DNA from 3 places in the Fictibacillus sp. KU28468 genome. Region 3 is predicted to be linked to each of the others. Evidence: riboswitches for the same ligand, from Rfam matches in the RefSeq annotation. Region 3 holds a riboswitch; each other region holds the start of a gene.
The links. A riboswitch is a leader RNA that binds a small molecule or an ion and turns the genes downstream of it on or off. The one in region 3 is predicted to bind S-adenosylmethionine.

Region 1 (3,276 bases), 1.7 Mb from region 3:
AACATGTCTTATACCGAGCTAAAGAGAAAGATAAAACCTGTACATGAAGAGCCAGAAGAATCCGGCTATAAAAAAAACCATTCAGAAAAAATCCTTCGCAATCATAGAAATCTTGAACCCATAAAGATTAAGACGAGTTCCCTGCGCAGTTCTTCTCTAAAAGAACATGCGAAAAAAGAAGTCAAAAAAGAAAGGATTGAACCCAAGCTAGAACCAAACAATAAACGTGCTGTCCCAAAAACCAAAAGGCACGAAGATCGAAAAAGCGGCCGTAAAGCTGAAGATAAAGAAAAAAATGAATCAAAAAAAGTAAAACCACATTCTTCAAAGCAACATCACGAACAGCCGATGTACAACAAGCAAGCAAAGAAAAATACTAATTTGAATACTGCTCCGAAACAGCATGTTCATGAAAAGAATAAACATGAAAACCATAAATGGGATAAGGGGAAAAGGCTTGAAAAAAGAGAGCAGAAAAATTCTCCCGTTCATCGGCCTGAAAAAAAGTACTGGAAAAAAGAACTGCAGAAAAATCATAAAAAGCCACAAATGAATAAAGAAATACATAAAAAGGCTGGCTAAAAGTCGACACTGCGTTTAATAAACTGTCGAAGGAAAAATCAAGGAAGACACCAACCATCTCCCGAACATTAAGATATACATGTTTTTAAAAGGGGGATGTTTATGGATTGGGTTCTTTGGCAGGAACAGGTTCAAAAAACGGCCTTCCTTCAGCCGCTGATAGGCACGGAGACTCCCGGTGTGACGGCTGACGGAGAACGATTATGTTTTTCCTTCGTAAATAAGTATAACGGATCAGAACGGATATCCATGCTTACAGGCAGGATGGATGATTTGCATGAGGTGTTTGAAGGCCGGCAGCGTCTGAGCGATTTAATCAGGATAAATAGAGTAACTTTTACGGGAACATACAGGGAACAGCTTAAGTTAGAATCTCTTCTGTTTTTATGCAAATTGGAGTCCTAAGCCAAAAGAATCGGGTCCTTCTATCTAAAAAAACAGGAGTTATGGATTGACACTCCATAAAGGTGATGTTAAAATTCGAAACGTGTTAAGAAATTTTAACTAAATAACGAATAACAAATTCGTTCTTATCGCGAGTGGTGGAGGGACTGGCCCTATGAAACCCGGCAACCGTTAAGCAGCTTCCTGCTTGAAAAGGTGCCAAATCCTGCAAAGCAAACTGCTTTGGGAGATGAGATGACGGTGCATATAAATTTTTATGCCCTTCTGCTCATGACCTGGCAGAAGGGCATTTTTTATTTTTCAGAAAGTGAGGTATCCGGTCTCTTGATAACATTAGACGCAGTAAAAAAGATTTTTCAGACGAAAGACGGAGCTGTAAACGCAGTTGACCATGTCGATCTTTCTATAGATCAAGGAGAAATTTTCGGGATTATTGGATACAGTGGTGCAGGTAAAAGTACACTGATCCGAATGCTGAACATGCTGGAAAGACCGACGAGCGGAGATGTTAACGTTGCGGGAAAAAATCTTTCCAAACTTAGTAACAACGAGCTTCGAAAAGCTCGGCAGGAAATCAGCATGATATTTCAGCATTTCAATCTGCTTTGGTCCAGAACAGTAAGGGAAAACATTGCATTTCCACTTGAGATTGCAGGTGTGCCGAAAGCAGAGCGCCTGAAGCGGGTGGATGAACTGATTAAACTTGTTGGATTAGAGGGCCGCGGAGAATCGTATCCTTCCCAATTGAGTGGAGGACAGAAGCAAAGAGTCGGGATCGCACGTGCACTGGCCAATAACCCTAAAGTTCTTCTCTGTGATGAGGCGACTTCAGCCCTTGATCCGAAAACAACAGACAGCATCCTTAATTTATTAGTTGAGATCAATCAAAAGCTCGGCTTGACCATTGTTCTTATCACACATGAGATGCATGTCATCCGTAAGATCTGCCATCGGGTCGCTGTTATGGAAGACGGTAAAATAGTGGAACAAGGGCCGGTTTTGGAAGTATTCAGACATCCTAAAGAGTCCATTACAAAAGATTTTGTTAAGCAAGTAACAGAGCCAGAAGAAACGACAGACATGATCAAGCAGCTGGCATCTGAAAAACCTCAGAGCCAAATTGTACAGCTTACCTTTGTTGGAGGAAGTGCAGAACAGCCCGTTATTACAGATGTGATCCGTAAATTTGACGTTCAGGTGAATATCCTGCAGGGTAAGGTATCACAAACACAAAACGGGCCATATGGAACGTTGTTCATCCAGCTGGAAGGAACAGATACCGAAATTCAGGAAGCGGTAGCCTATATGAATGGGCAGAAAGTAGAAGTGGAGGTGATCTCATATGAATAGTCTTTTTCCGAATGTGGAATGGAGTGGAATGTGGGGTGCCACCGGACAAACACTGTACATGACAGCTGTTGCGGTTCTTGCCACTTTTATTTTAGGTCTTCTTTTAGGATTAGCATTATTTTTAACGGGTAAAGGGAACCTATGGGAGAATCGGTTTTTAAATTTTGTCTTTTCAGCGATCGTAAATATCTTCCGTTCCATTCCGTTTATTATCCTGATCATTTTATTGCTTCCGTTTACGCTCTTGTTAGTAGGATCTATGCTTGGCGCCAATGCAGCATTGCCTGCTTTGATTATTGGAGCTGCACCGTTTTATGCCCGGATGGTTGAGATAGCACTTCGCGAGATTGATAAAGGTGTAATCGAAGCGGCAAAATCGATGGGATCGAGCAACGCTCAAATTATTTTTAAAGTTTTGATCCCTGAAAGCCTTCCTGCATTAGTTTCCGGGATTACGGTAACTTCAATCGCGCTTGTCGGTTATACAGCAATGGCGGGGGTAGTCGGAGCAGGCGGGCTCGGGAATTTGGCGTTCCTTGAAGGTTTCCAGCGTACGCAAAATGATGTTACATTTGTCGCTACTGTTATCATTCTAATCATTGTGTTTATCATTCAGTTTATTGGGGATAATGTAACTCGCCGTCTTGATAAACGTTAAAATCTACATTACACAACCAGGAGGAACAACATGAAAAAAATCATTACACTCGTTCTTTTACTTGCATTGACAACAGCCCTTGCTGCATGTGGTGCAAACGGAGGGAAAGACAAAAAACTAGCTGATGATAAGATTGTTGTGGGAGCATCCAATGTTCCGCATGCAGAAATTCTTGAAGCAGCTAAACCTTTAATGAAGAAAAAAGGAATTGATCTTGAAATTAAAACGTTCCAGGATTATGTACTTCCTAATAAAGCACTTGCAAACAATGAAATTGATGC
Region 2 (3,276 bases), 1.7 Mb from region 3:
CTCACGTTATCATCGAAAGTATGATCGATGTGGGTAATTCGATGATCGATGGCTTCATAATGAGGGATCCGGGCAGTTATGAAGACATATTGGATATCCTTGAGGATGAAAAAGTGATCACCGCGCAAAATGCGAAAGGATTGAAAAAGGTCGTATCACTCCGCAAAATGCTTGTCCAGCAATTTGCGAGTGCCAGCCATTCTGAAATTTCCGAGGTCCTTTTGGAGAATTCTGGATCGATCGAAAGTTTCCCTGCCGATGTGAGGCGTTATATTGAACAAGAATTGGGGCCTGTTTCTGCATTTTTGCCTGAAGAGGAGCAGAAGTAAAAGCTGCTATCCCTATTTCTAAACATTTTTGTTTAGAATGTACTTTTGCTAGCAAATGCTGTAAGATAGGGGTAAGGAAGGTGATTGTTAATGGCTATGGCTAATAACACCTCTACCCGTTCTGAAATCATTCATATGCTTAAGCGATATAGAAAATTGACGGTTACTGAAATGGCCAGCCGCCTTGGGATTACCGAGATGGCTGTCAGGCGCCACTTAAATACATTAGAGAGAGACAGGCTCGTTGAAACCACCCTGGTCCGCCAGGCCATGGGACGGCCGCTGAATGTGTATCAGCTCTCCGAAGCTGCGGATGAACAATTTCCGCGCAACTATTCGGGGCTGACCGTTGAATTTATGAGAGACATTCAGGAGATTGCCGGTGAGAAAGCTGTGCATGAATTGTTTGTCCGCCGGGAAAACCGCTTAAATGATAAGTATAAGAAACGGATGGAGAATAAGAGCTTTGAGCAAAAGGTGGCCGAACTCGCCGACATTCAAAACGAAGCCGGCTATATGGTCGAGTGGGAAAAAACAGAAGACGGCCAGTATGAATTAAAAGAATTCAACTGCCCGATTGCCAAAGTAGCAAATGAATATCAGAATGCCTGCTCATGTGAGCTTTCTTTATTCCAGAGAATGCTGGGTACAGACCATGTGGAACGCACAGAATGTCTTGCTAAAGGCGGCTCGTATTGCAAATATTTGATTTCTGAAGAGAAAAACGCATAAACCCTACTGGCTGATCCGCCAATAGGGTTTATTTTTTTGTTGGATTTTTACGATCATCCGCCCTTTATTCTTTCCTTCTGTTGTCGCACGAAGGACGTCAGGTAGAGCTCTTCGAGGGTGATCTCTTTTTCCATCGTCTCGCTGGCCACACTTTTTCTCTTACTGGAGCAGGGCAGAAGACAGATATGGTATTGCTGACTGCAGCAGAAAATAAAAAATACAAAGTTTCGAACATCGGACCGGGGGAGCGTGCCAAAAACTTTGCCCCTTCCTTATCGTGAAAAAAAGTGTTGACTTCAACATTAAAGTTCAGTATTATTCAAAATAACTTAATATTCAGATGTATCTTATCCAGAGAGGTGGAGGGACTGACCCGATGAAACCCGGCAACCAGCAGAAATGCATGGTGCTAATTTCAGCAGAACACGCAAATGTTCTGAAAGATGAGAGCCGACGGTGAAAACTGCGACCTCTTCTTTTAGAAGAGGTCTTTTTGATTGGCTAACATTTTACTCAGATCCTTGCCTCTGTTTAAACCACTACATTTTAGAAGGAGAGATTGAACATGAGTGAAGAAAGAGAATATGGTTTTGAGACGGTTTCATTGCACGAGGGACAGAAAGTAGATCCGACAACAGGCGCGAGAGCGGTTCCTATTTACCAGACAACGTCTTATCAATTCAACAGTACGGAGCACGCAGCCAACCTTTTTGGTTTAAAAGAGTTTGGGAACATTTACAGCCGAATCATGAATCCGACACAGGATGCGTTTGAACAGACGATTGCAAAGCTAGAAGGCGGTGTTGGAGCGCTGGCGGTGGCATCCGGCCAGGCGGCGATTACGTATTCCATTTTAAACATAGCGGGAGCAGGTGACGAAATTGTAGCGTCTGGCTCTCTATATGGCGGAACTTATAACTTGTTTGCGAATACACTTCCGAAGCTCGGAATCAATTTTAAATTTGCAGAAGTGGATAACCTTCAATCCTTCCGTGATGCCATTACTGAAAAGACAAAAGCGGTTTACATCGAGACGATTGGAAATCCGAAAATTGACGTGGCAGATATCTCAGCCATTGCAGAAATTGCTCATGAAGCAGGGGTTCCGCTTATCGTAGACAATACGTTTGCAACACCATATCTTTGCCGTCCGATCGAGCATGGAGCAGACATTGTCGTTCATTCCGCTACAAAATTCATTGGCGGACACGGCACATCGATTGGAGGATTAATCATAGATTCCGGTAAGTTTGATTGGACGAACGGCAAATTCCCAGGACTTACTGAGCCGGATGAAAGCTATAATGGCGTCGTTTATACGGAAGCAGTCGGACCGCTGGCTTATATTATCAAGGCGCGTGTCCAATTGCTCAGAGACCTCGGTTCTTGCGTATCACCGTTTAACTCCTTCCTCTTTATTCAAGGGCTTGAAACGCTGGCACTGCGTGTAGAACGGCATAGTGAAAATGCCCTGAAGGTGGCGAAATTCTTAAAAGAACATCCTGCTGTGGACTGGGTGAACTATCCTGGATTAGAAGATAACAAGTATAATGAGCTGGCGCAGAAATATTTGCCTAAAGGTGCTGGTGCCATCCTCACTTTCGGTGTAAAAGGCGGAGTAGAAGAAGGAAGAAAGCTCATTGAAAGTGTGAAGTTATTCTCTCACCTGGCGAATGTCGGTGATTCTAAATCATTAATCATCCATCCGGCAAGCACTACGCATCAGCAGCTAACAGAGGAAGAGCAGCTTAGAGCAGGAGTATCGCCTGAGATGGTAAGGCTGTCGGTGGGCATTGAAACGATTGATGATATTATCTATGATCTCGAGCAGGCACTAGCGGTCATCAGTCCGGTTCCAAGCGGCCAGTAATTGTTATGTTCAATAAACTCCCTTTCTACTATACTTAAGACAAGTATGAAATTTTCAGGTGAATGAATCGAAATTGGAAGGGATGTTTGGTATGGCTGTAAGAAAGCTTGAGCATGTAGGAATTATGGTTGAAAACTTGGAAGAATCCATTTCCTTTTACCGTGACATCATAGGTATGGATGTGATCAAACGAATGAAACACTCCAAGCCAGGGATCGAACTGGTATTTTTGGGACTGGAAGGGGAGATGCTGGTTGAGCTGGTAGCAGGCCACAATAGACAGCTGGCTGAAGAAGGAAAAGTGAATCATGTGGCGTTTACCGTAGATGATCTCTCGAAAGAAAT
Region 3 (3,276 bases):
AGGTCACCTTTGTTCAAAAAACATTGTGAAATCTCTACTAAACCCGCTTTACCTCCGAATAAGACAGCTACTTCTTTTTTTGGATCAACGTCTACGCCGAATTCTTTCTTGTAATGTTCAGCAACTGCCTCTTTTAAAAAATCATAACCCCTGAACGGAGAATATTTATGATATTGCGGGTTATGAGCAGCCTCCTGCAAAGCGGCCACAATATGCGGAGGAGTGGGCTGGTCAGGGTTTCCCTGGCCAAGGTTGATAATATCATGCCCTTTAGAAGCAGCAGCACTCACCTTGCCTACCAGCTTTGCAAAAAATTGTTCAGGCAGCCGCGATAAAGCTTCTGCTTGCTGAAATTGTTTCACGGTTACACATCCTGTCTTTCGTAATTTTCTTGAAATTCTAATCAATTATGTTATACGCTTAATTAAAATCTGTCAAAACGTTTTAATGGAGGTTAGCATGAAACTTACTGTTGCAGCGATTCAAATGGATATTCAGCTTGGCAATCCCAAGGAAAATATTATGAGGGCTTCAGAAAGAATTGAACATGCAGCAATGAAAAAACCTGATGTGATTGTTCTTCCTGAACTGTGGACTACAGGCTATGATCTAGAAAGGCTAGATGAGATAGGAGATACAAACGGCGATGAGATCAAACGATTAATGAGCGGCCTTGCCAGCAAATACCAAGTGAACATTGTTGCAGGTTCCATCGCTAAGAAAACGGTTGAAGGAATCTATAACACCATGTATGCCTTTAACCGAAAAGGTGAGCAGACCGGCGAATACAGTAAACTCCATCTGATCCGGCTAATGCAGGAAGAAAAATATATTTCTCCGGGCTCCCGCAAAGGAAATTTCTTGCTGGAAAACGTTCCTGCTGCCGGTGTCATCTGCTATGATATCCGTTTCCCTGAATGGATTCGCGCCCATATTCTTGAAGGCGCCTCTATCCTGTTTGTTCCTGCCGAGTGGCCGGCGCAGAGGCTGAGCCACTGGCGGAACCTGCTAATAACAAGAGCCATTGAGAACCAATGCTACGTTGTGGCATGCAACCGGGTCGGCAGTGATAACAACAACACGTTCGCAGGTCACACGATGGTCATTGATCCCTGGGGAGAAATTATTGCAGAGACAGACGGAGAAGAAGAGACCATTTTGTTTGCTGAGGTCGACACTGATCTTGTTGAAGAAGTAAGAAACAGAATCCCTGTGTTTGAAGACAGACGCCCAGAGTTTTATTAAAAAAGATTTGACAGACAATGGATAAGATTGTATGATTGCCATTGTAAATTATTATTGCATTCTGTTTTTTCTAACAATTTTATATTTGTTGTCTCTTATCAAGAGCAGGTGGAGGGAATTTGGCCCGATGAAACCCAGCAACCGACCGTAATACCATTGTGAAATGGGGCGTCTATTACTAGAAGCCTGGAGATCCAGTATGGCACGGTGCTAATTCCAGCAAAACTTTGTTTTGCAAGATAAGAGGCGTGGAAACTATACTTCCAGGCCTCTTTTCTTACAGAAAAGAGGCCTTTTTACATACAAAATATTCCGGAGGTAGTATAGATGGCAACAACCCTCAAACAATCTTACGAACGACTGAATGAACAAACCGTGGTGGAGCTGGCACAAAAACTCGAACTGTTATCTGATTATCAAAACATTAAAGTCAATGAGATTGGTGACGGTAATCTTAACCTTGTTTTTCGGCTAATCGAAGAAGATACAGGTAAATCCATTATCGTAAAGCAGGCACTTCCCTATGCCAAAGTCGTGGGAGAAAGCTGGCCGCTTACACTTGACAGGGCAAGGATTGAAAGCAGCTCTTTAATAAAATCAGCAGAATTTGCTCCTGAGCATGTTCCAGAAGTTTTTTATACAGACCAGGATCTCGCTCTCACTGTAATGGAAGACTTATCTTCTCACGTGATTCTGCGGAAAGGTCTGATCGAAGGGGTCAAATATCCTCATCTCGCACAGCACATCGGCACATTTATTGCCAAAAGCCTGTTCTATACGAGTGATTTTTACTTGCATCCTTTCGAGAAGAAAGTGCTTGTCCAGACGTTTACAAACCCTGAACTCTGCAAGATTACCGAAGACCTTGTATTTACTGACCCGTTTTATGACATCGACACCAACGATTTTCCTTCCGAGCTGAAGGAGGCGGTTTCCGAACTATGGAGTGATACTCTCCTCAAACAGAGAGCTGCCTCTCTAAAATATAAATTTTTGACGCGTGCAGAGGCTCTGTTGCATGGTGACCTCCATACCGGAAGTATTTTCGTTACCGAAACTTCTACAAAATTAATAGATTCCGAGTTTGCTTATTATGGGCCTCAAGGCTTTGATATCGCCCACTTTTTTGCCAATATTGCATTGAATCATGCCTCACAGTCCTTTCATATCTCTGACTCTCTTAGGCGCGAAGAATATCAGAGCTATTTGCTCAGCGTGATCAAAGACACTTGGGAAACCTTCACTGCCCGTTACAGAGAACTGTGGAAAACAGAGGGTGTAGAGTCTGCAACCAAACTTCCTGGATTTGAGGAAGAGATTTTAAATAGCATTTTTACAGATATGATTGGTTTTGCCGGTTGTGAAGTGATCCGCCGCACGATTGGGCTTGCCCATGTCGAAGATCTTGATTCCATTGAAGACTTCAATGGCCAAATCGAGTTAAAAAAACGGGTGCTGAAGCTTGGAAGCGATTGGGTAAAGAACGCTGAGAGCATAAAAAATATCAATGAATTTATCACATACATCAGGAGTGTTTAATGATTATGAGTACGACAGAAACCTGGATTTCATCACTGAGATATAAAGGGGATCATCTTCTGCTCCTTGATCAGCAGCAGCTTCCCCGCCATACCGTCTACATTAATGTTACGACAATTGAACAAGTGTGGGGTTGCATAAAAAAATTGCAAGTGCGAGGCGCACCTGCCATTGGAATCGCCGCAGCTTTTGGAATCGTGTTATGGGCAAAGGCCAACATATCCATGCCGTATGACGAGTTCAAGTCAAAGCTGTTGCAGCAAAAAGCTTACCTTGCCGGATCCCGGCCCACTGCGGTTAATTTGTTCTGGGCCCTCGACCGGGTCACAGGCTCTGCCGAACAAGCCCGAGATACTGAGGAAGCGGTTCAGCTGATCGAGCAAGAGGCTCTTCTCATTCAGCGGGAAGATGAAGAAACTTGCCGTAAAATCGGGGAATACGCATTGACCTTGCTGAAAAACGGGGATTGTTTGATGACGCACTGCAACGCTG

Region 1: linked by a shared signal. The riboswitch ahead of OKX00_RS05845 (methionine ABC transporter ATP-binding protein) and the one ahead of mtnK (S-methyl-5-thioribose kinase) in region 3 are both predicted to bind S-adenosylmethionine.
Region 2: linked by a shared signal. The riboswitch ahead of OKX00_RS06080 (homocysteine synthase) and the one ahead of mtnK (S-methyl-5-thioribose kinase) in region 3 are both predicted to bind S-adenosylmethionine.

The regions. Positions count from the first base shown of each region.
Region 1 covers NZ_CP110666.1:1,156,842-1,160,117, forward strand. Annotated here, with positions in the region: gene OKX00_RS05835 (anti-sigma factor domain-containing protein) at 1-582, shown strand, start outside; gene OKX00_RS05840 (hypothetical protein) at 685-987, shown strand; SAM riboswitch class I at 1,110-1,223, shown strand; gene OKX00_RS05845 (methionine ABC transporter ATP-binding protein) at 1,312-2,337, shown strand; gene OKX00_RS05850 (methionine ABC transporter permease) at 2,330-2,995, shown strand; gene OKX00_RS05855 (MetQ/NlpA family ABC transporter substrate-binding protein) at 3,026-3,276, shown strand, end outside.
Region 2 covers NZ_CP110666.1:1,195,299-1,198,574, forward strand. Annotated here, with positions in the region: gene OKX00_RS06070 (DUF86 domain-containing protein) at 1-329, shown strand, start outside; gene OKX00_RS06075 (helix-turn-helix transcriptional regulator) at 420-1,061, shown strand; SAM riboswitch class I at 1,406-1,511, shown strand; gene OKX00_RS06080 (homocysteine synthase) at 1,627-2,931, shown strand; gene OKX00_RS06085 (VOC family protein) at 3,023-3,276, shown strand, end outside.
Region 3 covers NZ_CP110666.1:2,856,248-2,859,523, forward strand. Annotated here, with positions in the region: gene OKX00_RS14820 (pyridoxal phosphate-dependent aminotransferase) at 1-362, opposite strand, end outside; gene OKX00_RS14825 (carbon-nitrogen family hydrolase) at 448-1,245, shown strand; SAM riboswitch class I at 1,338-1,491, shown strand; gene mtnK (S-methyl-5-thioribose kinase) at 1,573-2,784, shown strand; gene mtnA (S-methyl-5-thioribose-1-phosphate isomerase) at 2,790-3,276, shown strand, end outside.